2 regions of the Bacillus altitudinis genome follow, and region 1 is predicted to be linked to the other one. Evidence: a T-box and tRNA genes for the amino acid it is inferred to sense, from the RefSeq annotation. Region 1 holds a T-box; the other holds one or more tRNA genes.
What was found. The T-box of region 1 lies ahead of thrS (threonine--tRNA ligase). A T-box ahead of a tRNA ligase gene usually reads a tRNA of that ligase, here a tRNA-Thr.
Positions count from the first base shown of each region.

Region 2: it has a tRNA-Thr gene. The T-box ahead of thrS (threonine--tRNA ligase) is inferred to sense a tRNA for this amino acid. The anticodon was not compared.

Region 1 is NZ_CP009108.1:1,744,453-1,756,796, reverse strand. It holds gene ID12_RS08765 (SpaA isopeptide-forming pilin-related protein) at 1-494, opposite strand, end outside; gene ID12_RS08760 (AcpB/EbpR/MafR family transcriptional regulator) at 1,195-2,703, shown strand; gene ID12_RS08755 (hypothetical protein) at 2,760-3,041, opposite strand; gene ID12_RS08750 (hypothetical protein) at 3,396-4,688, opposite strand; gene ID12_RS08745 (hypothetical protein) at 4,706-5,272, opposite strand; gene thrS (threonine--tRNA ligase) at 5,447-7,366, opposite strand; T-box leader at 7,418-7,642, opposite strand; T-box leader at 7,680-7,903, opposite strand; gene ID12_RS08735 (DUF1835 domain-containing protein) at 7,978-9,162, opposite strand; gene ID12_RS08730 (DNA alkylation repair protein) at 9,436-10,266, opposite strand; gene ID12_RS08725 (MFS transporter) at 10,457-11,644, opposite strand; gene ID12_RS08720 (MerR family transcriptional regulator) at 11,671-12,344, opposite strand, start outside.
Region 2 is NZ_CP009108.1:1,054,647-1,066,990, forward strand. It holds gene folB (dihydroneopterin aldolase) at 1-290, shown strand, start outside; gene folK (2-amino-4-hydroxy-6-hydroxymethyldihydropteridine diphosphokinase) at 287-790, shown strand; gene ID12_RS05310 (helix-turn-helix domain-containing protein) at 742-975, shown strand; gene dusB (tRNA dihydrouridine synthase DusB) at 968-1,969, shown strand; gene lysS (lysine--tRNA ligase) at 2,060-3,559, shown strand; rRNA gene ID12_RS05325 (16S ribosomal RNA) at 3,904-5,452, shown strand; rRNA gene ID12_RS05330 (23S ribosomal RNA) at 5,635-8,565, shown strand; rRNA gene rrf (5S ribosomal RNA) at 8,627-8,742, shown strand; tRNA gene ID12_RS05340 (tRNA-Val) at 9,525-9,600, shown strand; tRNA gene ID12_RS05345 (tRNA-Thr) at 9,634-9,709, shown strand; tRNA gene ID12_RS05350 (tRNA-Lys) at 9,747-9,822, shown strand; tRNA gene ID12_RS05355 (tRNA-Leu) at 9,830-9,912, shown strand; tRNA gene ID12_RS05360 (tRNA-Gly) at 9,943-10,014, shown strand; tRNA gene ID12_RS05365 (tRNA-Leu) at 10,027-10,112, shown strand; tRNA gene ID12_RS05370 (tRNA-Arg) at 10,124-10,200, shown strand; tRNA gene ID12_RS05375 (tRNA-Pro) at 10,208-10,284, shown strand; tRNA gene ID12_RS05380 (tRNA-Ala) at 10,293-10,368, shown strand; rRNA gene ID12_RS05385 (16S ribosomal RNA) at 10,496-12,044, shown strand; rRNA gene ID12_RS05390 (23S ribosomal RNA) at 12,226-12,344, shown strand, end outside.

The sequences.
Region 1 (12,344 bases):
GTTGAATCATCTTTTAAAAGATTTTCTTCACGCTCGTTTTGCTTTGTTTTCTCTTTTTTCTCAGCTATACTGGTGACGTCAATATCTATAGATCCTTCTAAATTCGGATCAAGCTCAATATCCTCATTGAATGTGACCGTCACTTCATTTTGTTTCGAAACGGTATACTCACCAACAGGTATGTCATTGACAGTAATTCGTTCTTTCTGCTCCTTCTCTACCTGAATGACTGAAGGAAGAGAGAGAATATACGGATATTGCTTTTTGAGATCAATTCCTTTGATAGACCAATGCACAATGGCCTTTCTTACTTGCTGATCTTCTATGTTTGATAACTTGTTGCCTTCGCTATCAGCAAACTCAATATTTCCATAAATATTCTCTTGAATGTCTTTAGCTTGTGCCCCTGCTAAAGGCAAGATTCCTAATATACTAGACTGTATGACTAACACGGTCATCAGTGCCAGCGACAATATTCTTTTCAATACATCCACCCTTTTCTACAATTATTTTTCAACAACGATTAAAAAAGCATTTGTATACTGTCTGATCAATCACTCCGCTTCTGATCAAATTTTTCTAAAAATTGCACCTTAAGACCCTATGAATAAAATGAGTTGATCAATCATGAGTTTGAAAGGTCATCATGAGTAGTAGATATAGTAGCTGGATAGGGGTCTATAGCAATGGGGAATAGTGAGAGGGAACATGAAAAGAATAAATGTGAATTTTTCTATTTATACTGGAATGAACAACAAACGATTAGTACATGCATATATAAGCATGTATTCACATATAGAACGTTCATATAAAACAAGCATGACTCATATGGTATGTATGGTGAGATAGTTCAGCATCATATAGATCGCATTCCTTCTACTCCCTTCCATATGGTAATCAAAAAGCCGATGCTTTTTATTCTTACATTTACCGTTTGAGCAGCAAAAAAATAAACAAAATGATCCATTTTTATAGGATTCATGGCACACTTATCACCTTTTAAAAGAAATATATGGAGAATCAGTGAATAACATTTGTTTTCGTCTAATTTTTTTCTCTTTTATCATCAAAAGTGAAGACAAAACGATTTAGGCAAAACATTACAATCATTTCATGCCTATTTTGAGCTCAAATGTTCTTCATCTGAACTTCATAATATATAGAGGCAAGCCAAAGGAAGGAGCTAGTTGTTTGATGGAGCTCATTGATAATAAATCAAAGAGATGGATAAACATTTTAAAATTGCTTGTATCCAAAAATAAGTGGTGGAGCCTTCAAGAGATATCGAATGAACATATCGGTTCTGTTCGAGCCATTCAAAGCGATTTAGAACAAATGAAATCGTTCCAAACAGAGAATGGAGAAGCGTTAATCCACATAAAGCCAAGACAAGGCATATCCATTTGTAATACGCAGACGATACGAGTGGATTACTATATCAAAGAAATTCTAAAGGATACGATTGAAATTCGATTGATTGACGGCATTTTTTTTGAAGAAAACAGATCTTTCTATGAATGGATGGAAACGCTTAATATCAGTAGATCCACATTGTATAACACAATTCATAAAATCAACTCGATCCTTACATCCTATGACATCGAGTTACGCCCAGATAGTATGCAGTTTCATGGAAATGAGAAGGAGATTCGTCAATTCTTTGTTGAATTTTTATTTGAAGTGTATGGAAGCCGCCTTTGGCCATTTGATGATATTCAAAAACAAGACGCAGTGAATTTATTACAAGAACTATTTCAGGTGCTCGAAGTCAATGTACCAGATGTCGCGATAGATAAATACTGCCTGTGGTTCGGCGTTTCCATTCACCGAATGCGAAAAGGTTTTACAATCAGCCGTAAATATACATACTCAATGACTGAAGAAAAACAAACCTCTACAGCTAAAGGGATCTATGATCAAATCAAAAGATGGGAAGAGCACATCTGTCGAATGACCAAAGACGTATTTGATGTGACGCTGGATCATCATGAATTTGTCTTTTTGCTATTGATCGAACCAGCTATTGGGCACTTTAAATCAATTGAAACTGTCGAAGAAAAATTGACGTTCTTTCAGTCACATACACCACGCCTCTATGATGCCATTCATTCATTTATCACCCAGTTGGAGTCGATTTTTCATCAAGAAATAGCGAATCGTAAGGTGATGACACTCGTTCTTCTCCAATATTATGTGTATTCCAATGAAATTACCGTGAGAGATGGATTCCTTTTCAAAAAGAAATCGAGCTATTTATCAGAGGTGAAAAAACAGTTTCCTTACTTCTATTCGAGGATTAGTCATATCATCCAAGAGTTAAAAACAGACGATATCCTCGCTTCTTTTGTGAAAAATGAACGGGAATTGATTCGTATGATTACATCTTCATGGAGAGGACTTGTTCATTTGGAGATGGAACGGAGAAACGCGCTGAACATTTTTGTTACTTCAACATTAGGTTATTATCATAGTTTGTTTATTGCTGATTTAATTAAATTAAGTGTGCCTCCTCTCATTCACATTTTCACAAGTCCAGAAAATACGTTAAATGATGTCACGATGGATCAACTTGGGATTGATATGATTGTGACCGATACTGAGCTTCCTCTTCAGTTCGGGCGATCCACGCTGCTGATCAGCTCTTTTCCAACAAAAAAAGAATTGGACAACTTGCACCGCAGATTGGTTGATATGACAAACTAATGTTCATCATAAAAAAAAGCTGCTGAGACATGCTCAAGCAGCTTTTTGGTTCTGTATTAATGAAGCACGATTTGTTCATTCATCAAATCAATGGCGTAAAGCGATTGCCCATATTCATCTAATAGAAGGTATACTTTGAGCGGGGCAGTGGTTTGATCTGTTTGCTGCGTGAATAGGACACAAGTGAATTTTTCAATCCCATCTGGCAGCTTGCTTTTCAGAAAAGGATGAAGAATAGGAGAGATTCGAAGGGTATCAACATCTTTCAGCCAAAGCTCATCTTGTAACGCAGGATAATGGTCAACCAAAAACTGACGAAACACTTCCAATGTACTCAAGGTAGATATCCTCACTTTCTTCTAACTTGGCTTCAAACTCACCTAAAAACAAACGGAACCAACTCATCATATGATCTCGGTACACGTATTTTCGCATACGGCTTGAGACATGATCACTCACTTTTTAGACATGAACTGTAGATCAACTGTACTGTCACGAATGTTCAATATGTATAACGTTTCCTATGTCATCTCATTGACTCCACCACGAATTCAAACAATGGACCTATGATCATATTCTTACCTGTTTTCTTTCGTGATGAAACGACAACTTCCTGCTACAAAATTCCATTTTTCTGCAAAAAAGAGGGAGATGGGACAAAAAAAGAACAGCACTGACTGTTCTTTTGGAAGTTATGAAAAGTCTGTCAAAGAGAACACTTCGCCGCTCACTGCATCAACGCCATCATGACAATCGAGCTTGCCGCATAAAACATATTGTTTTTGCACATCGTCATAGACATAGATGGGTGTAAGTTCGAGGCGTTCTCTCAATGTTTCAAAGGCTTGTTTCTGAGTTATGGTGATTTCACTAGCTGTTTGAGATGGATTGAGTATCCCACATACTTGAAACATCTCTTTTTTATCTATGTAATGAATGGCTTCAAAAGTGTTGGCATCAATGAAGACCTTGATTTTATCCATAAATCCACTGCCTTCTTGCTCATTCGTTTTTAATATCGCATGGATGTATCCATGATCACGTTGGAGTGTTTTTAGAACCCACTTCCCTGTATCGTTTGAATATTTTTGCGCCAAAAAGGTTCGAACCGCTTTGATACACTCATCCTGGTCTTCTTTTGATATCGGGAAGGAATCTGGTGACGGTTCCAATGAGAAAGCTTGTTCAGCTGAAATGTTCTCATGAATGTCCATTTCCTTTTTTTCAAAGGCATTGTTTATCGGTTCATTCCACTCAATGACTTCATTCATGTGTATACAATGCGTTTCTTCACGCCCAACCTCAAACGGAAGAGTTTCTGTTCCATCGTTCTTCACATAGATTTCTTCTAGAGCATAAATAGAACGGATTTGATTGTGCTCGAAGGAAGGCCATTGAAACATCTGTACTTGCTGCTTGGCTAAGTTCTTCACCTGATCAAGGGAAAGCACATATTTCTCATCTTTCAGTAATGTTTTGGCTAAAAATGGACCGTGGTGTGTAAAGTACATGAGCTGTCCATGTTCATTCCATTTCACTTCGATTCTGCCTGAAGGTGCTACTTTCACACCATCTATTGCTTCTTCGAAAGAAAGTTCCCCTTTCTCCTTCTGATGCATATGAAAATGCTCTCCATAGATCAATCCTGTTTCTTGTTCGATCCATTGAATGACATGAGCTGGATAAGGTCTCTTAAACGTGACACCATGCTGCGCATAGGTTTTGTCCATAACAAAAATAACCGACTCGGTCTGTCCTGTATTCAAGTTCACTTCAATGACAGCTGTGCCGTCTGGGTTTAGATCATCGTCCTCGGGTTCCGTTTCATGAGAGGGAAACCATTCCATATTCAATGTATACACCGTTTCATTGAACATATTGACGTAGCGATGAAAACTGTGTCTTTTTAGATAGTAAAGATCTAAGCCAAATGTCACTTTTGTCTGATCGATTAGTTGTTGAATGTTTGCATTCAATGAATTCACCTCAAAATGATGATGTTTTATGGAAGAACAAAAATAACGATAAAGATGAAGATGATGATTGCCATAAAAAATCCTAAAGCGATTGCCATTATATTTGACTCTTTTGTGTAGCCTGTTAATTCACCTACAGTCGATCGGTCAATTTTTCTAAAACGAAAAAGCATGCTTATATTTAAAATGGCTAGAACCATCAAAAACAAGAAAATGATCAATGCAGGATCGACGTCACTGAATGCATTATCCACATTTTGTAAAGTGAATGATTGAATAAACATAATGACACTCAATATGATTTTCCACACATGATCTAACCGTTTTTCCTTTTCCCACTCTTTCCCTAATTTCTCTTTTTCATAAATAGCTACCTGCTCTAAAATAGGTATGAAAGACTTTGTTGTTCCTTTCCTAATAAAGCCTAAAATGCCTTGAATAAGCATTAGAATTCCTAAACAAAAAAGGAAATGTGTCAGTTTGATTTTAACAATTTGAATCAACATAAAAAAAATGATGATCATAAGTCCGACAAATAAATTAGAGATAGCGATTTGTTTTGTCCTCATCTTTTTTAGTGCAGCTTGTTCCATGTGATAAACTCCTCCTCGTTTCAAATTTTTCTGATAAACGCTCTATCCTTATTACGATTTTAACGAAAAAATGTTTCAATATTTTCCTTTTCAATTGTCAATTCGGCTTTTTCACAAATGAAAAGACGCCCACCATTCAATGAACGTCTTATCCTTCTTCATGAAATCAGCACATCATATTTGAGCTGTTCTGTCTTTTATTTGCTGGGCTGCCAGGTGTTTAAAGTCATCAATAGACAGCAGCTTTGACATTTTTTCTCCATGTTGTCTGATGTTCAGTGTTTTTTCTTGCATTTCTGTATCTCCAATGACAGCGATATAAGGAATTTTTTGCATTTGTGCTTCTCTCATTTTATAGCCGAGTTTTTCATCCCGTTCATCGATTGTGACTCTAATTCCGATATTTCTTAATTGCTGCTGCACCTCTATGCAGTAATCAAGGTGAACGCTTGAGACAGGTATGATTTGTACTTGGATTGGTGCGAGCCATAACGGGAAGACGCCGGCAAAATGTTCAATGAGAATACCAAGGAACCGGTCAAGTGAACCAAAAATAGCACTATGAATGACAACTGGCCGCACCTTTTCATTTTTCTCGTTGATATATGTTAAATCAAATTTCTCTGGCATTTGAAAATCCAGCTGAATTGTGGCGCACTGGTGGCTCCGCTTTAGTGCATCTTGAATATGAAAGTCGATCTTCGGACCATAAAATGCCCCATCTCCTTCATTTAAGTAGTAGTCAATCTTTAACTGATCAAGCACATTTTTTAGCGCTTTTTCGGATATATCCCAAATAGCGTCATCCCCTAATGCTTTTTCTGGACGAGTGGATAGCTCGACTGAATATTCAAAACCAAATGTCCGATACACATGATCAACTAATTGAAAAATCCGTTTGATTTCAGCTTCGATTTGATCTTCTCTTAAAAAAATATGGGCATCATCTTGGCAAAATGTTCTGACCCTGAACAATCCATTTAATGCTCCGCTAAATTCATGACGATGCACCTGACCAAATTCAGACATTCTAATTGGAAGGTCTCTATAGGAATATAAGTTATTTTTGAACATGAGCATATGCCCTGGACAGTTCATCGGTTTTAAAGCAAAACTTGTATTGTCTACTTCTGAGAAATACATATTTTCATGATAATGATTCCAGTGCCCTGACTTTTCCCAAAGTTCTTGGTTCATCATAAATGGAGTACTTACTTCTTCATATTGCGCTTGACCTCTCACTTCTCTAGAAAAGGCCATTAATTCATTTCTGACAATCTGACCTTTTGGTAAATAAAAAGGCATGCCTGGCGCTTCTTCTGAAAACATAAAGAGGGATAACTGTTTCCCTAATTTCCGGTGATCACGTTTATTTGCTTCTTCCATGAAATGAAGATAATCAGCTAGATGATTTGGATGCTGAAATGCTACACCATACACTCGCTGCAAGACATCCTGATTGCTATCTCCCCGCCAATATGCCCCTGCCACACGCGTTAGTTTAAATGCCTTTAAATACCCTGTAGAAGGCAAATGAGGTCCACGGCACAAATCTATAAATTCTCCTTGCTGATAAATCGTGATGGCTTCTTGTCGAGGGAGACTTTTTAAAATATCCAGTTTATATGGATCATGTGCAAACATCACTTCAGCTTCTTTGTAAGAGACCTCCATTCTTTGAATAAGGTGATTCTCGTTTATGATGTTTTTCATCTCTTTTTCAATCATTGCCAAATCCTCTACGCTTAACGTTTGATTCAGCTTCATATCATAGTAAAATCCATTCTCAATGACAGGTCCGATTCCCAGTGTCACATTGTCATATAACCTTTTCACAGCTTGGGCTAATACATGTGCAGCTGTATGTCGTAACACTTCCAGCCCTTCTTTTGAATCAAGTGTTAGAATCGAAACCCCCGCATCGTTGTTTAACGGATAACTTAAGTCCACTGTCTGATCATTGATCTTTCCCGCTACTGCTTTTTTTCTTAAACTTGGGCTAATATGGGAGGCAACCTCTGCGACTGTCGTACCTGCGGAGAACTCCTTGATCTTTCCATCTGGAAATTGAATTTTTACCATTTTTTCTCTCATCACTGACACACCTTTCTCTTTTTTGAAATAAAAAAACACACCCATCCCTCATAGAGGGACGAATGTGTAATCCGTGGTTCCACCCAAATTCCCATAACGCGTATTCGCTTTATGGCTCTGGCGCCGTAACGTGGCGTAGACGGTATTGGATACTGCAATGTTCCCCAATACAGCTCAAAGGTGGTAAGATAGCTTTTCTGCGTTAGGAAGATTTCACCGTGACTTCCCTCTCTGTGAACCGATTAAAGCTGCTCATGTCCTTTTCAAAGCAATCATGCTATAAAAGTAAACAAAAAAACACACCCATCCCTCATAAAGGGACGAATGTGTAATCCGTGGTTCCACCCAAATTCCCATAATGCGTATTCGCTTTATGGCTCTGGTGCCGTAACGTGGCGTAGACGGTATTGGATACTGTAATTTCACCAATACAGCTCAAAGGTGGTAAGACAACTTTTCTGCGTTAGGAAGATTTCACCGTGACTTCCCTCTCTGTGAACCGATAAAAGCTGCTCATGTCCTTTTCTTCGCTTTTGATTTCTCCATATATTACATGATGATGGGGAATGATGTAAAGATTTATTTTGTACAGTGCTATTGAATTTTATTCTTTAAATGAAATGTCTTGTCATTTCACTGGGGCTATATTCGACTTGATACTTAGGAGATAACGCATTCTTTACTTCTTCCGTTATACACTCCCCTGCTTGATTAAACTTCTTTTCCATTTCTACCCCTTCTGGCAGCAAGTCATCTGTTTCTTCATCAAACCAACAACCATACTGTATGGCCCAATTCCATATTTTAGAGAATAGTACATCGCTTATAGGTACATCATCTCTTTCTAAATGACATTGACAATGTCCGCATTGAAAAGGTTCGCCACCATAGGTTCCTTCAATTTTCACATAAGGTTGGTGCTCAAAATCACGACAGCATACCCATTTTTTGAAGTCCTGACCAAATGTTGTCAGTTTTATCGAGTAATAACGCATGGACGTTCGTTTTCCTTTCATAGCAAAAACACCTTGATCAATCAGCTTCTTTAGCCGATACTCAATAAAATCATCTCCGATATATTGTTCTAAATGACCAAGGACTTCTCCAATTAAGCGTGGAGTTACGATGTATTCCTCTTCTGGCTCGGACGGATGAAGCCGCTTAGCCATTTTTACTAAATAAGCATCAAATTCATCTTCTGATACGTTGAGCGTTTGTTCATTTCGCCATATCCTAAGTGTATGATCTGTTTCGGCAATGTGAAGCCACTCTTCTTGTAATCGTTCTCTTTCTTCCTTGGAAATGGTGTGAAAGTGATTTTTACTTTCATAAATGATTTTAAATTTTTCAGATGGGATTTCCCCAGTATGTCGAAGGTCCATGCGAATTGTCTTTGTATTAAAATGGTGATCATATGCAATCGCTGTATTAATGACAGAGACGTCCACGTTTTTTCCTTTTAATAAATAGATGGCAAATCGTAGACCTATTTGTTCGTGTGCATTGTTGCCTATCCATATCATCATATGTGAGCCATCTTTTACATCCTTCACTTGTTGAATCATTTTTTGCTGATCGATTACCATATCATCAAATCTACCAAACTCATTGGACATGACATGTCGAAGCCACTCCATACGAGTCTCTTGTCCTTGACGTTCATGTAAGTGTGTAAGTGGGCCAATGGAGTAGATATCATCAAAGGTGATGATGTCTTCCACTGGTTTTTGCTTCATTTCACGTAATGCTTGCTTTAAACTACCAGCAGTTGCTGCCCCAAATACGATATGTATCATTATTCATCTCCCTTTATCTTACATTTTATATCATCTTCGCCTATTCATGATTCTTACGTCAATTCTATTGAGTCAATTTCATTCAAAAGTACGACGATGAGAGGATAAGATCTATATAAAGAATGCAGAATTGAGGAGACTAGATTTTTTATAAAAAATGAAGAACCCCACGAAATGGGGCAGTCAGTTTACTGAGTAACTTTGAGACTTTCCTTCTAATGATCTATTGATAGAAATACCCTCCAAAAAGGGAAATTCAGTTTATGTACTTCTTCACAAATTCCCCTTCACAATCGTTCTTTTGGCTTTCTTGACAATTCTGCTGGTTGCTTTTGTATCAGAATCTTTTAACCACTGTTCACACAGGTTTATGACCCAATTTGGTTGTGTTTTACTAGCGTCATTGAGCCAGTTTCCTACAGAATCTTGAACATATGTTGATGGATCAGATTTGAGCAAGTCTAGAATAGGCTGTGCCCTCATTGGCTCTTGTTTTAATGACTCAATATGCTTTGTCCAAACACCTCTTGGGCGAATAGCTTCTACTGAGAATCGGCGAATATTTTCATCTTTACTTTTAGCCCATTCTGTTAAATGTTCTATACTTTGATCGAGCTGATCCGTTAGGCTTTCTCTCACTGACATCCACGCAATTTCTCGAACTCCAAAATGAGGATCAGCTGCAAATGGTTGAATGTACGCCAATTTCTCTTCCAAAGTTGATAAACGGTGTTTGTTCATATAAGCAGCCCAACAGCGGACGCTATCAGATACATGGTGAGTAAACGCCTGTAGCACTTCCGTTTGTTTTTCCCCATTCTCTTTCTGTAACACTTCATCTAACAATTGACCGATGAGACGAATTGCTTTCATTCCAGACTCAGCCTTTTGTTGAGTGACATCAGATGATACATCGTCTAAATGATGGTCTAAACCAACGGATGGCAAAACATGATGTAATAACGTCAGATGATTGACAGCCAGCCATTCAGTTAAATTCACACTCTCTATTTTTCCTTGATTCAAAAGGAACAAGACGTCATGAGGGATATCAGTCCCCTTTCGAGCACCTTTTCGATTGATGATCTCTTCGCTGATTTGCATTTATTTTCTCTCCTCGTCTAGTGGTGCTTTTGTTTGATATTCATCGTTTTTAAAAGAAATATATGAATGCCTTCAATTTTTGGATATTGCCCCCTATTGTATCAAATAAACCACTTTACTGGTGCATTCTTCAAACCAAAAAGGAACTACCCAAAATAAGTAGTCCCTTCCATACAAAATTGAATTTAAGTTACCTTCCTTGCTCGATCACCTTCAAACTCTTCTGCTGAGAGATTCTGTCAAACGCCACCATCAAGATGGTCATGAGTAAAGCGAGAAGAACCGTTCCAGCACTGATCCAGCTCAGGTGCAATATAGATGTCCTGCTCAACACAATCCCCCCTAACCCCGATCCTAAAGCAAATCCGAATTGAATAAATGATGTATTGACACTTAATGCAATATCAGGAGATTTTGGAACAAGGGTTACAAGATATAGCTGCTGAGCTGGTGATGTACTCCATGTAGCGATCATCCATATCATGATAACAGCCACCATGACCACGAGATTCCCTGTGACAAATGCTAGTAGCATGAGCATCATGATTTGCAAGATGATGCCAGAAAAAATCGTGAAGATGGGTCCTTTTTTATCTGCTGCCATCCCTCCAAGGCTTGATCCTAAAAAGCTGCATATTCCCGCTAGTAACAAAATGCCACTGATTTCTGTAATGCTAAGGTTGGCTGATGCTTGCAGGAAGGGCGTTAAATAGGTAAATAACGTGGAATATCCACCTACATAAAATAGCGTCACTGCCACTGCAAGTAATATACGCTTGTCTTTTAAAATCGATAATTGCATACGAAGCGTCACCGGTTCTTGTTCTTTCATAGAAGGGATCCGCCTATACACCACAATCAGCGGAATAAGCGTGATCACTCCAATGGCTGCGAATAATGCTTTCCATCCGATCATACTGCTTAGAAATGTCCCGATTGGAACGCCTAAAACCAAGGAGCTGCTTAATCCCATTAAAATGATGCCAATCGCTGTTCCTCTTTTTTCCCGTTCTACAAGACGAGTTGCAACCGCCATCGCCACTACAATCGCCGTTCCCCCACTGATTCCTTGTAAAACTCTTGTGATCATGACCATTTCAAACGAATGACTGATACTTGTGATGAAGTTACTTAAAATAAAAATGATCAGCGTCCATGTTAATATTTTTCTGCGGTCCATATTGATGGTTAGTGCGATGACAATCGGTGCACCGATTGCGGCCGAAAGTGCTAAAGATGTGACCAATAAGCCAGCTGTAGACGTTGTGATATGTAAATCATATGCGACCATTTGAATAATGCCAGTAATGATGTATTCGATCGTTCCGATTAAAAAAGCTGCTAAAGCAAGTAAATAGACAACGGTTTTATTTTGCATCGTGACGTTTCTCCTTTGGGCCATGTTTACGATTTGATTTCATTTTTAATAGGAATTTGAATTTCAATGAGTCTGCCTTCTTCATTTTCTGACAATGGGTAATAGATTTCTCGGCCCGGCTGATCATCTTTCACGCGGTATCCGTTATGTTCGATCCATGTCGCCAGATCAACACAAGCAGTTTGTGCGGATGGAGAATGGGAATGAAATAAGAGTGTTGCCATGGTGTCTTCTGCAGGTAACGTGCGAATTGTCATTCCCTGAGGAAGAGAGCACCTTAACGATTTGACGGAATACCCCACCTCAAATTCAAACTCACTTTCTTTATCCAGTGATTCTCTCCATAGCACTACTTGTGGTCCCGAGATCGATTCTTGTTGATGTTTATGTAATAAATGATGAAACATTTGAAAGAATGAAGGGATTTCTTCAACAGTTCCGTTGGATTGAAAAGACATGATGCGTTTGCTTTCAACAGATTTGATGATGACCTCCTGTTCTTTTTCAACACACCCCTCTCGTTTGATGAGGTGCATCCGCTCCTTAATACGGGCTAATTTCTGTTGTTCTTTTTCGATCAATTGCTGAATCTCACTCTCTTTCAAGAGAAACATGCCCTGAATCTGCTCGACAGAAATATCTTCACGAAGTAGCTGCCCCATTTGCTTTAACGTAAAGCCTAATTCCTTATAGAGAAAAA
Region 2 (12,344 bases), 690 kb from region 1:
GCCAGCGCTTTCGTGTGGACCTAACAGCTTCACTTGATTTAAGTAAGGCAGGACAAACGGATGACCTAAATGAGACCATCAACTATGCTGAGCTCTACAACATCTGCAAAAATATTGTAGAAGGGGATCCGGTGAACCTCGTTGAAACGCTGACAGAAAGAATTGCAAACCAAGTGTTAAAGGACTTTCCGACAGTTCAAGAATGTACAGTAAAAGTAATCAAACCAGATCCGCCAATTCCAGGACACTATCAGTCCGTTGCTATTGAAATGACGAGATCACGCACATGAACAATACAGCATATATCGCTTTAGGCTCAAACATAGGAAAAAAGGAAACCTACTTAAAAGAAGCTGTCAAAAAACTTCACGAACATCCAGGTGTTCAAGTTGAATCCATTTCATCTATATATGAGACAACACCTGTAGGTTACGAGAATCAGGATGACTTCTTGAACATGGCTGTGAAGATTTCCACCTCGCTTCGTCCTGAAGAACTTCTATCACTGACTCAGGACATTGAGCAGGAGTTGGGCAGAACAAGAGAAGTGAGATGGGGTCCACGGACAGCTGACCTTGACATTTTACTTTATAATCGTGAAAATATTGAAACAGAACAACTTGTAGTGCCGCATCCTAGAATGTACGAACGTTTATTCGTTCTTGTTCCGATGAGTGAGATTTGCCCAGAAATCGGCGAAGCCCAGATAAACGCCGTAACAGACCAAGAAGGTGTAAGCATATGGAAAAAGACATGTGGGGTAGAAGAATTCGTGCATACCGAAAGCTAAAAGGGTATACTCAGGAAGGGTTCGCCAAAAGACTGGGCATCTCTGTCTCTGTCTTAGGGGAAATTGAGCGAGGCAATCGATTACCAACAAACCAAATGGTTGGTCAAATAGCAGATGCTTTAAATATAACGGTGGAAGAACTTTCACCAATTCTTGAAGAAGAAAGGAGGGGACATGATGTTTAAAATCGGAGATATCGAAATTAAAAACAAAGTAGTGCTCGCACCAATGGCTGGTGTGTGTAACTCTGCTTTCAGACTCACGGTGAAAGAGTTTGGAGCGGGCTTAGTCTGCGCTGAAATGGTCAGTGACAAAGCGATCTTGATTAATAATGCCAGAACGATGGGCATGCTGTACATTGATGAACGTGAAAAACCGTTGAGCCTTCAGATATTTGGGGGAGAAAAGGATACGCTCGTAGAAGCGGCCAAGTTTGTAGACCAGAATACAACGGCGGACATTATTGATATTAATATGGGATGTCCTGTACCAAAGATCACGAAATGTGACGCAGGAGCGAAATGGCTGCTGGATCCTAACAAGATTTACGAAATGGTATCTGCAGTCGTAGAAGCTGTAGATAAACCTGTTACTGTGAAAATGAGAATGGGCTGGGACGAAGACCATATCTTCGCTATCGACAATGCCCGTGCTGTTGAACGAGCAGGTGGACAAGCGGTTGCGCTTCACGGACGGACACGTGTGCAGATGTACGAAGGAACAGCGAATTGGGATATTATAAAAGAGGTCAAACAATCTGTTTCCATTCCAGTCATCGGCAATGGAGATGTCAAAACCCCTCAGGATGCAAAACGTATGCTTGATGAAACGGGTGCAGATGCTGTCATGATCGGAAGAGCCGCACTAGGAAACCCGTGGATGATTTACCGGACGGTTCATTATTTAGAAACGGGTGAACTAAAAGAAGAGCCTAATGTGCGTGAGAAAATGTCTGTGTGCAAACTTCACTTAGACAGACTCATAGACCTGAAAGGCGAGCATGTGGCTGTCAGAGAAATGAGAAAACATGCAGCATGGTACTTAAAAGGTGTCCGAGGCAATGCAGATGTAAGAAATCAAATCAATCAAAGTGAAACGAGAGCGGAGCTTGTAAAAGTTCTAGATGACTTTACGATCGAAGCCGAGGCAAAAGAGCTTCAAAGAATAAAAGTAGGATAAGACTATCTTTCTTTTTGTAGCTCACTGCTAGTGCACGTACTGGCAGTTTTTCTGCTTTTCTCTGCAAAATACATTATTGGAGTGATATAAATGAGTAATGAAGGGCTTAATAACGAAGAATTAAATGATCAATTCCAAGTAAGACGTGACAAAATGAATAAAATGAGAGAAGAGGGTATCGATCCATTCGGTGAACGATATGACCGTTCTCATCAATCTGCACAAATTATTGCTGAATATGACGAGTTTTCAAAAGAAGACTTAGAAGAAAAAGCAGCTCAAGTAACAATTGCTGGCCGTATGATGACAAAGCGTGGAAAAGGGAAAGCTGGCTTTGCACACATCCAAGACTTAGAAGGACAAATTCAAATCTATGTACGTAAAGATAGTGTAGGAGAAGAAGCTTACGAATTATTTAAAAGCTCGGACCTAGGCGATATTATCGGTGTGACGGGAACAGTATTTAAAACGAATGTAGGAGAACTTTCAATTAAAGCGACTAGCTTTGAGGTTCTGACAAAAGCACTTCGCCCGCTCCCTGATAAATATCACGGACTAAAAGATGTAGAACAACGCTATCGTCAGCGTTACCTTGACTTGATTGTCAATCCAGAAAGTAAGCAGACGTTCATCATGCGAAGCAAAATCATTCAATCAATGAGAAGATACTTAGATTCAAAAGGATACCTAGAAGTTGAAACACCAACAATGCATAGCATCCCTGGTGGTGCATCAGCGCGTCCTTTCATTACTCATCACAATGCACTTGATATGCCGCTTTATATGCGTATTGCGATCGAGCTGCATTTAAAACGTCTGATTGTCGGTGGTCTAGAGAAAGTATATGAGATTGGCCGTGTATTCCGTAATGAAGGTGTATCGACTCGTCACAACCCAGAATTCACTATGATCGAGCTGTATGAAGCATACGCAGACTACAAAGACATCATGAATCTGACAGAAAACCTGATTGCTCATATTGCCCAAGAGGTGCTAGGGACAACAACCATTCAATATGGAGAAGATGAAATTGATCTCAAACCTGAATGGAAGAGACTTCATATGGTTGAAGCGGTCAAAGAAGCAACAGGTGTAGACTTCTGGCAGGAGATGTCTGTTGAAGAAGCAAAACAGCATGCGGCTGATCATTGTGTTGAAATCACGAAAAATATGACAGTAGGTCATATTATCAATGAGTTCTTCGAGCAAAAAGTAGAAGAAACATTGGTTCAGCCTACATTCATTTACGGACACCCAGTGGAGATTTCTCCATTAGCTAAGAAAAATCCTGAAGACCCGCGCTTTACTGATCGCTTTGAGCTGTTTATCGTACGCCGCGAGCATGCAAATGCATTCACAGAGCTAAACGATCCGATCGATCAAAGAGAACGCTTTGAAGCTCAATTAAAAGAACGTGAAGAAGGAAATGACGAAGCGCATCTCATGGATGACGATTTTGTTGAAGCATTAGAATATGGCATGCCGCCAACAGGTGGACTAGGAATCGGTATCGACCGATTAATCATGCTACTAACAAATTCTCCATCAATCAGAGATGTACTGCTTTTCCCGCAAATGAGAAACCGTTAATACATCAACAAAAGCGCCATTTGATCTGTGGCGCTTTTTATTTTTCATAAAATGAAAATTTTTTTAAAAAAACTATTGCAAGGAAAGAATCCAGATGGTATATTATTATTCGTTGCCGCAAAACAGCAACGAGGTTGAAAAAAGAAAATGAAAAAAGTTCTTGACTTCAACTGAAGCGAAATGTTAAGATATTAAAGTCGCTTACGAGCGATAACGAAAATGATCTTTGAAAACTAAACAAGACAAAACGTACCTGTTAATTCGAGTTTTTATAAAAAAATCCTATGATACATCATAGGTAGTCAGTCAAACTGGCGCGAAAAACAAAACTTCGGTTTTGTACTTTTTCGGAGAGTTTGATCCTGGCTCAGGACGAACGCTGGCGGCGTGCCTAATACATGCAAGTCGAGCGGACAGAAGGGAGCTTGCTCCCGGATGTTAGCGGCGGACGGGTGAGTAACACGTGGGTAACCTGCCTGTAAGACTGGGATAACTCCGGGAAACCGGAGCTAATACCGGATAGTTCCTTGAACCGCATGGTTCAAGGATGAAAGACGGTTTCGGCTGTCACTTACAGATGGACCCGCGGCGCATTAGCTAGTTGGTGAGGTAACGGCTCACCAAGGCGACGATGCGTAGCCGACCTGAGAGGGTGATCGGCCACACTGGGACTGAGACACGGCCCAGACTCCTACGGGAGGCAGCAGTAGGGAATCTTCCGCAATGGACGAAAGTCTGACGGAGCAACGCCGCGTGAGTGATGAAGGTTTTCGGATCGTAAAGCTCTGTTGTTAGGGAAGAACAAGTGCAAGAGTAACTGCTTGCACCTTGACGGTACCTAACCAGAAAGCCACGGCTAACTACGTGCCAGCAGCCGCGGTAATACGTAGGTGGCAAGCGTTGTCCGGAATTATTGGGCGTAAAGGGCTCGCAGGCGGTTTCTTAAGTCTGATGTGAAAGCCCCCGGCTCAACCGGGGAGGGTCATTGGAAACTGGGAAACTTGAGTGCAGAAGAGGAGAGTGGAATTCCACGTGTAGCGGTGAAATGCGTAGAGATGTGGAGGAACACCAGTGGCGAAGGCGACTCTCTGGTCTGTAACTGACGCTGAGGAGCGAAAGCGTGGGGAGCGAACAGGATTAGATACCCTGGTAGTCCACGCCGTAAACGATGAGTGCTAAGTGTTAGGGGGTTTCCGCCCCTTAGTGCTGCAGCTAACGCATTAAGCACTCCGCCTGGGGAGTACGGTCGCAAGACTGAAACTCAAAGGAATTGACGGGGGCCCGCACAAGCGGTGGAGCATGTGGTTTAATTCGAAGCAACGCGAAGAACCTTACCAGGTCTTGACATCCTCTGACAACCCTAGAGATAGGGCTTTCCCTTCGGGGACAGAGTGACAGGTGGTGCATGGTTGTCGTCAGCTCGTGTCGTGAGATGTTGGGTTAAGTCCCGCAACGAGCGCAACCCTTGATCTTAGTTGCCAGCATTTAGTTGGGCACTCTAAGGTGACTGCCGGTGACAAACCGGAGGAAGGTGGGGATGACGTCAAATCATCATGCCCCTTATGACCTGGGCTACACACGTGCTACAATGGACAGAACAAAGGGCTGCGAGACCGCAAGGTTTAGCCAATCCCACAAATCTGTTCTCAGTTCGGATCGCAGTCTGCAACTCGACTGCGTGAAGCTGGAATCGCTAGTAATCGCGGATCAGCATGCCGCGGTGAATACGTTCCCGGGCCTTGTACACACCGCCCGTCACACCACGAGAGTTTGTAACACCCGAAGTCGGTGAGGTAACCTTTATGGAGCCAGCCGCCGAAGGTGGGACAGATGATTGGGGTGAAGTCGTAACAAGGTAGCCGTATCGGAAGGTGCGGCTGGATCACCTCCTTTCTAAGGATATATGGAGCAGCGTACGTTTTTCGTCTTGTTTAGTTTTGAAGGATCATTCCTTCAAACATGTCTCTAGCGAGACAGGATTGTTCTTTGAAAACTAGATAACAATAAGTAATACATTCACATTGAATGCAATGCAAAGTTCATCACACATAGTGATTCTTTCTAAAGTAAGAAATGGTTAAGTTAGAAAGGGCGCACGGTGGATGCCTTGGCACTAGGAGCCGATGAAGGACGGGACGAACACCGATATGCTTCGGGGAGCTGTAAGCAAGCTTTGATCCGGAGATTTCCGAATGGGGAAACCCACTGCTCGTAATGGAGTAGTATCCATACTTGAATACATAGAGTATGAGAAGGCATACCCGGGGAACTGAAACATCTAAGTACCCGGAGGAAGAGAAAGCAAATGCGATTCCCTGAGTAGCGGCGAGCGAAACGGGAACAGCCCAAACCAAGAGGCTTGCCTCTTGGGGTTGTAGGACACTCTATACGGAGTTACAAAGGAACGATATAAGCGAAGAGGTCTGGAAAGGCCCGCCAAAGAAGGTAACAGCCCTGTAACTGAAATGTTGTTCTCTCCAGAGTGGATCCTGAGTACGGCGGAACACGTGAAATTCCGTCGGAATCCGGGAGGACCATCTCCCAAGGCTAAATACTCCCTAGTGACCGATAGTGAACCAGTACCGTGAGGGAAAGGTGAAAAGCACCCCGGAAGGGGAGTGAAATAGATCCTGAAACCGTGTGCCTACAAGTAGTCAGAGCCCGTTAACGGGTGATGGCGTGCCTTTTGTAGAATGAACCGGCGAGTTACGATCCCGTGCAAGGTTAAGCAGAAGATGCGGAGCCGCAGCGAAAGCGAGTCTGAATAGGGCGCATGAGTACGTGGTCGTAGACCCGAAACCAGGTGATCTACCCATGTCCAGGGTGAAGTTCAGGTAACACTGAATGGAGGCCCGAACCCACGCACGTTGAAAAGTGCGGGGATGAGGTGTGGGTAGGGGTGAAATGCCAATCGAACCTGGAGATAGCTGGTTCTCTCCGAAATAGCTTTAGGGCTAGCCTCAAGGTAAGAGTCTCGGAGGTAGAGCACTGATTGGACTAGGGGCCCCTACCGGGTTACCGAATTCAGTCAAACTCCGAATGCCGATGACTTATCCTTGGGAGTCAGACTGCGAGTGATAAGATCCGTAGTCGAAAGGGAAACAGCCCAGACCGCCAGCTAAGGTCCCAAAGTATACGTTAAGTGGAAAAGGATGTGGAGTTGCTTAGACAACCAGGATGTTGGCTTAGAAGCAGCCACCATTTAAAGAGTGCGTAATAGCTCACTGGTCGAGTGACTCTGCGCCGAAAATGTACCGGGGCTAAACGTATCACCGAAGCTGCGGACTGTTCTTACGAACAGTGGTAGGAGAGCGTTCTAAGTGCAGTGAAGTCAGACCGGAAGGACTGGTGGAGCGCTTAGAAGTGAGAATGCCGGTATGAGTAGCGAAAGACGGGTGAGAATCCCGTCCACCGAATGCCTAAGGTTTCCTGAGGAAGGCTCGTCCGCTCAGGGTTAGTCGGGACCTAAGCCGAGGCCGAAAGGCGTAGGCGATGGACAACAGGTTGATATTCCTGTACCACCTCCTCACCATTTGAGCAATGGGGGGACGCAGGAGGATAGGGTAAGCGCGGTATTGGATATCCGCGTCCAAGCAGTTAGGCTGGGAAATAGGCAAATCCGTTTCCCGTGAAGGCTGAGCTGTGATGGCGAGCGAAATTTAGTAGCGAAGTTCCTGATTCCACACTGCCAAGAAAAGCCTCTAGCGAGGTGAGAGGTGCCCGTACCGCAAACCGACACAGGTAGGCGAGGAGAGAATCCTAAGGTGATCGAGAGAACTCTCGTTAAGGAACTCGGCAAAATGACCCCGTAACTTCGGGAGAAGGGGTGCTTCTTAGGGTGTTAAAGCCCCGAGAAGCCGCAGTGAATAGGCCCAGGCGACTGTTTAGCAAAAACACAGGTCTCTGCGAAGCCGTAAGGCGAAGTATAGGGGCTGACGCCTGCCCGGTGCTGGAAGGTTAAGAGGAGCGCTTAGCGTAAGCGAAGGTGCGAATTGAAGCCCCAGTAAACGGCGGCCGTAACTATAACGGTCCTAAGGTAGCGAAATTCCTTGTCGGGTAAGTTCCGACCCGCACGAAAGGCGCAACGATCTGGGCACTGTCTCAACGAGAGACTCGGTGAAATTATAGTACCTGTGAAGATGCAGGTTACCCGCGACAGGACGGAAAGACCCCGTGGAGCTTTACTGCAGCCTGATATTGAATGTTGGTACAGCTTGTACAGGATAGGTAGGAGCCTTGGAAACCGGAGCGCTAGCTTCGGTGGAGGCATCGGTGGGATACTACCCTGGCTGTATTGACCTTCTAACCCGCTGCCCTTATCGGGCAGGGAGACAGTGTCAGGTGGGCAGTTTGACTGGGGCGGTCGCCTCCTAAAATGTAACGGAGGCGCCCAAAGGTTCCCTCAGAATGGTTGGAAATCATTCGCAGAGTGTAAAGGCACAAGGGAGCTTGACTGCGAGACCTACAAGTCGAGCAGGGACGAAAGTCGGGCTTAGTGATCCGGTGGTTCCGCATGGAAGGGCCATCGCTCAACGGATAAAAGCTACCCCGGGGATAACAGGCTTATCTCCCCCAAGAGTCCACATCGACGGGGAGGTTTGGCACCTCGATGTCGGCTCATCGCATCCTGGGGCTGTAGTCGGTCCCAAGGGTTGGGCTGTTCGCCCATTAAAGCGGTACGCGAGCTGGGTTCAGAACGTCGTGAGACAGTTCGGTCCCTATCCGTCGCGGGCGCAGGAAATTTGAGAGGAGCTGTCCTTAGTACGAGAGGACCGGGATGGACGCACCGCTGGTGTACCAGTTGTTCTGCCAAGGGCATCGCTGGGTAGCTATGTGCGGACGGGATAAGTGCTGAAAGCATCTAAGCATGAAGCCCCCCTCAAGATGAGATTTCCCATTCCGCAAGGAAGTAAGATCCCTGAAAGATGATCAGGTTGATAGGTCTGAGGTGGAAGCGTGGTGACACGTGGAGCTGACAGATACTAATAGATCGAGGACTTAACCTATATTCTAATGTGAAAAATGAACATTGTTATCTAGTTTTGAGAGAACATTCTCTCCATCAGGTTTGGTGGCGATAGCGAAGAGGTCACACCCGTTCCCATACCGAACACGGAAGTTAAGCTCTTCAGCGCCGATGGTAGTTGGGGGTTTCCCCCTGTGAGAGTAGGACGCCGCCAAGCTTTTCAAAGGATCAGTTCCAGTCGGAACTGGTCTTTTTTGTGTTTCAATAAATGATATATCTATTTATATTGAAAATAGTGGTCTTTCACTACATTCTCAATAACTCATTCATTTCATCCCCTTCACTGGAATTCTAGACATTCTATAATATTCTTATCATCTAATCTCGTCGCTCGCTCATCTTGCTAAGAGTCAACATCGAACGAGTAAACATGTCTAAGAAGGATCTTCTCCTCTGGCAACCATATGTAGCGAACTGCGCTTGCTGCTAGATCATTGAAACCTACATAAGAGAGCAAAGGGCATCTTGGTTTGCTAATGAGAGAGGGGAGGAAGATTTGAGTTAAGCACCACAATGTTTGATGAGGCAAGGGAACATTGAGACGAATTTTTGGAAAATGACCAGGATCAATTTAATATAAAGCAAATTTACAAAATGGTTTCTCGGAAAAATAAAATAATAAAAAAATTCGTTTCTATATGCACGTTATCTGAGGATTTAAGGAATAAAACAAACATTTTTCAGCTTTAAAAGAGCTGTTTTTACATTGAAAAAGCGCTATTAATCCCCTTTTTAACAAAAAAACATAAAAAAATGAAAAAAAGACTTTTAAAATGAAGAGACAAGTGGTAAACTTCTTTAGGTGCCTTAACGAAAAGATGTGAAAAAATAGCTTTAAAATAAATTCAAAAATTATTTTAAAAAAGTCTTTACAAACAATATCTTATCGTTATATAATACTATTTGTCAGATCGAGAGACATTCGAAACGACATAATATGGAGGATTAGCTCAGCTGGGAGAGCATCTGCCTTACAAGCAGAGGGTCGGCGGTTCGAGCCCGTCATCCTCCACCATATTTATTCTTACATAATGTTAGGATAGATAAAGCCGGTGTAGCTCAACTGGTAGAGCAACTGACTTGTAATCAGTAGGTTGGGGGTTCAAGTCCTCTTGCCGGCACCACTTTCATATGGTAAGATAGACAAGTCGCTTTAAAAGCGAGCCATTAGCTCAGTTGGTAGAGCATCTGACTTTTAATCAGAGGGTCGAAGGTTCGAGTCCTTCATGGCTCACCATTTTCATGCGGGTGTGGCGGAATTGGCAGACGCGCTAGACTTAGGATCTAGTGTCTTTATGACGTGGGGGTTCAAGTCCCTTCACCCGCATTGCCAAACAACATAAAGAAATCCTGTAATGCGGAAGTAGTTCAGTGGTAGAACACCACCTTGCCAAGGTGGGGGTCGCGGGTTCGAATCCCGTCTTCCGCTTATACCATCCACGCCGGGGTGGTGGAATTGGCAGACACACAGGACTTAAAATCCTGCGGTAGGTGACTACCGTGCCGGTTCAAGTCCGGCCCTCGGCATTATAAAATAAGCGCCCGTAGCTCAATTGGATAGAGCGTTTGACTACGGATCAAAAGGTTAGGGGTTCGACTCCTCTCGGGCGCGCCATTAAGATCGGGAAGTAGCTCAGCTTGGTAGAGCACTTGGTTTGGGACCAAGGGGTCGCAGGTTCGAATCCTGTCTTCCCGACCATCTTTTATGGGGCCTTAGCTCAGCTGGGAGAGCGCCTGCCTTGCACGCAGGAGGTCAGCGGTTCGATCCCGCTAGGCTCCACCAATATGATCTTTGAAAACTAAACAAGACAAAACGTACCTGTTAATTCGAGTTTTTATAAAAAAATCCTATGATACTTCATAGGTAGTCAGTCAAACGCTGACGAAAAACAAAACTTCGGTTTTGTACTTTTTCGGAGAGTTTGATCCTGGCTCAGGACGAACGCTGGCGGCGTGCCTAATACATGCAAGTCGAGCGGACAGAAGGGAGCTTGCTCCCAGATGTTAGCGGCGGACGGGTGAGTAACACGTGGGTAACCTGCCTGTAAGACTGGGATAACTCCGGGAAACCGGAGCTAATACCGGATAGTTCCTTGAACCGCATGGTTCAAGGATGAAAGACGGTTTCGGCTGTCACTTACAGATGGACCCGCGGCGCATTAGCTAGTTGGTGAGGTAACGGCTCACCAAGGCGACGATGCGTAGCCGACCTGAGAGGGTGATCGGCCACACTGGGACTGAGACACGGCCCAGACTCCTACGGGAGGCAGCAGTAGGGAATCTTCCGCAATGGACGAAAGTCTGACGGAGCAACGCCGCGTGAGTGATGAAGGTTTTCGGATCGTAAAGCTCTGTTGTTAGGGAAGAACAAGTGCAAGAGTAACTGCTTGCACCTTGACGGTACCTAACCAGAAAGCCACGGCTAACTACGTGCCAGCAGCCGCGGTAATACGTAGGTGGCAAGCGTTGTCCGGAATTATTGGGCGTAAAGGGCTCGCAGGCGGTTTCTTAAGTCTGATGTGAAAGCCCCCGGCTCAACCGGGGAGGGTCATTGGAAACTGGGAAACTTGAGTGCAGAAGAGGAGAGTGGAATTCCACGTGTAGCGGTGAAATGCGTAGAGATGTGGAGGAACACCAGTGGCGAAGGCGACTCTCTGGTCTGTAACTGACGCTGAGGAGCGAAAGCGTGGGGAGCGAACAGGATTAGATACCCTGGTAGTCCACGCCGTAAACGATGAGTGCTAAGTGTTAGGGGGTTTCCGCCCCTTAGTGCTGCAGCTAACGCATTAAGCACTCCGCCTGGGGAGTACGGTCGCAAGACTGAAACTCAAAGGAATTGACGGGGGCCCGCACAAGCGGTGGAGCATGTGGTTTAATTCGAAGCAACGCGAAGAACCTTACCAGGTCTTGACATCCTCTGACAACCCTAGAGATAGGGCTTTCCCTTCGGGGACAGAGTGACAGGTGGTGCATGGTTGTCGTCAGCTCGTGTCGTGAGATGTTGGGTTAAGTCCCGCAACGAGCGCAACCCTTGATCTTAGTTGCCAGCATTTAGTTGGGCACTCTAAGGTGACTGCCGGTGACAAACCGGAGGAAGGTGGGGATGACGTCAAATCATCATGCCCCTTATGACCTGGGCTACACACGTGCTACAATGGACAGAACAAAGGGCTGCGAGACCGCAAGGTTTAGCCAATCCCACAAATCTGTTCTCAGTTCGGATCGCAGTCTGCAACTCGACTGCGTGAAGCTGGAATCGCTAGTAATCGCGGATCAGCATGCCGCGGTGAATACGTTCCCGGGCCTTGTACACACCGCCCGTCACACCACGAGAGTTTGTAACACCCGAAGTCGGTGAGGTAACCTTTATGGAGCCAGCCGCCGAAGGTGGGACAGATGATTGGGGTGAAGTCGTAACAAGGTAGCCGTATCGGAAGGTGCGGCTGGATCACCTCCTTTCTAAGGATATATGGAGCAGCGTGCGTTTTCGTCTTGTTTAGTTTTGAAGGATCATTCCTTCAAACATGTCTCTAGCGAGACAGGATTGTTCTTTGAAAACTAGATAACAATAAGTAATACATTCACATTGAATGCAATGCAAAGTTCATCACACATAGTGATTCTTTCTAAAGTAAGAAATGGTTAAGTTAGAAAGGGCGCACGGTGGATGCCTTGGCACTAGGAGCCGATGAAGGACGGGACGAACACCGATATGCTTCGGGGAGCTGTAAGCAAGCTTTGATCCGGAGATTTCCGAAT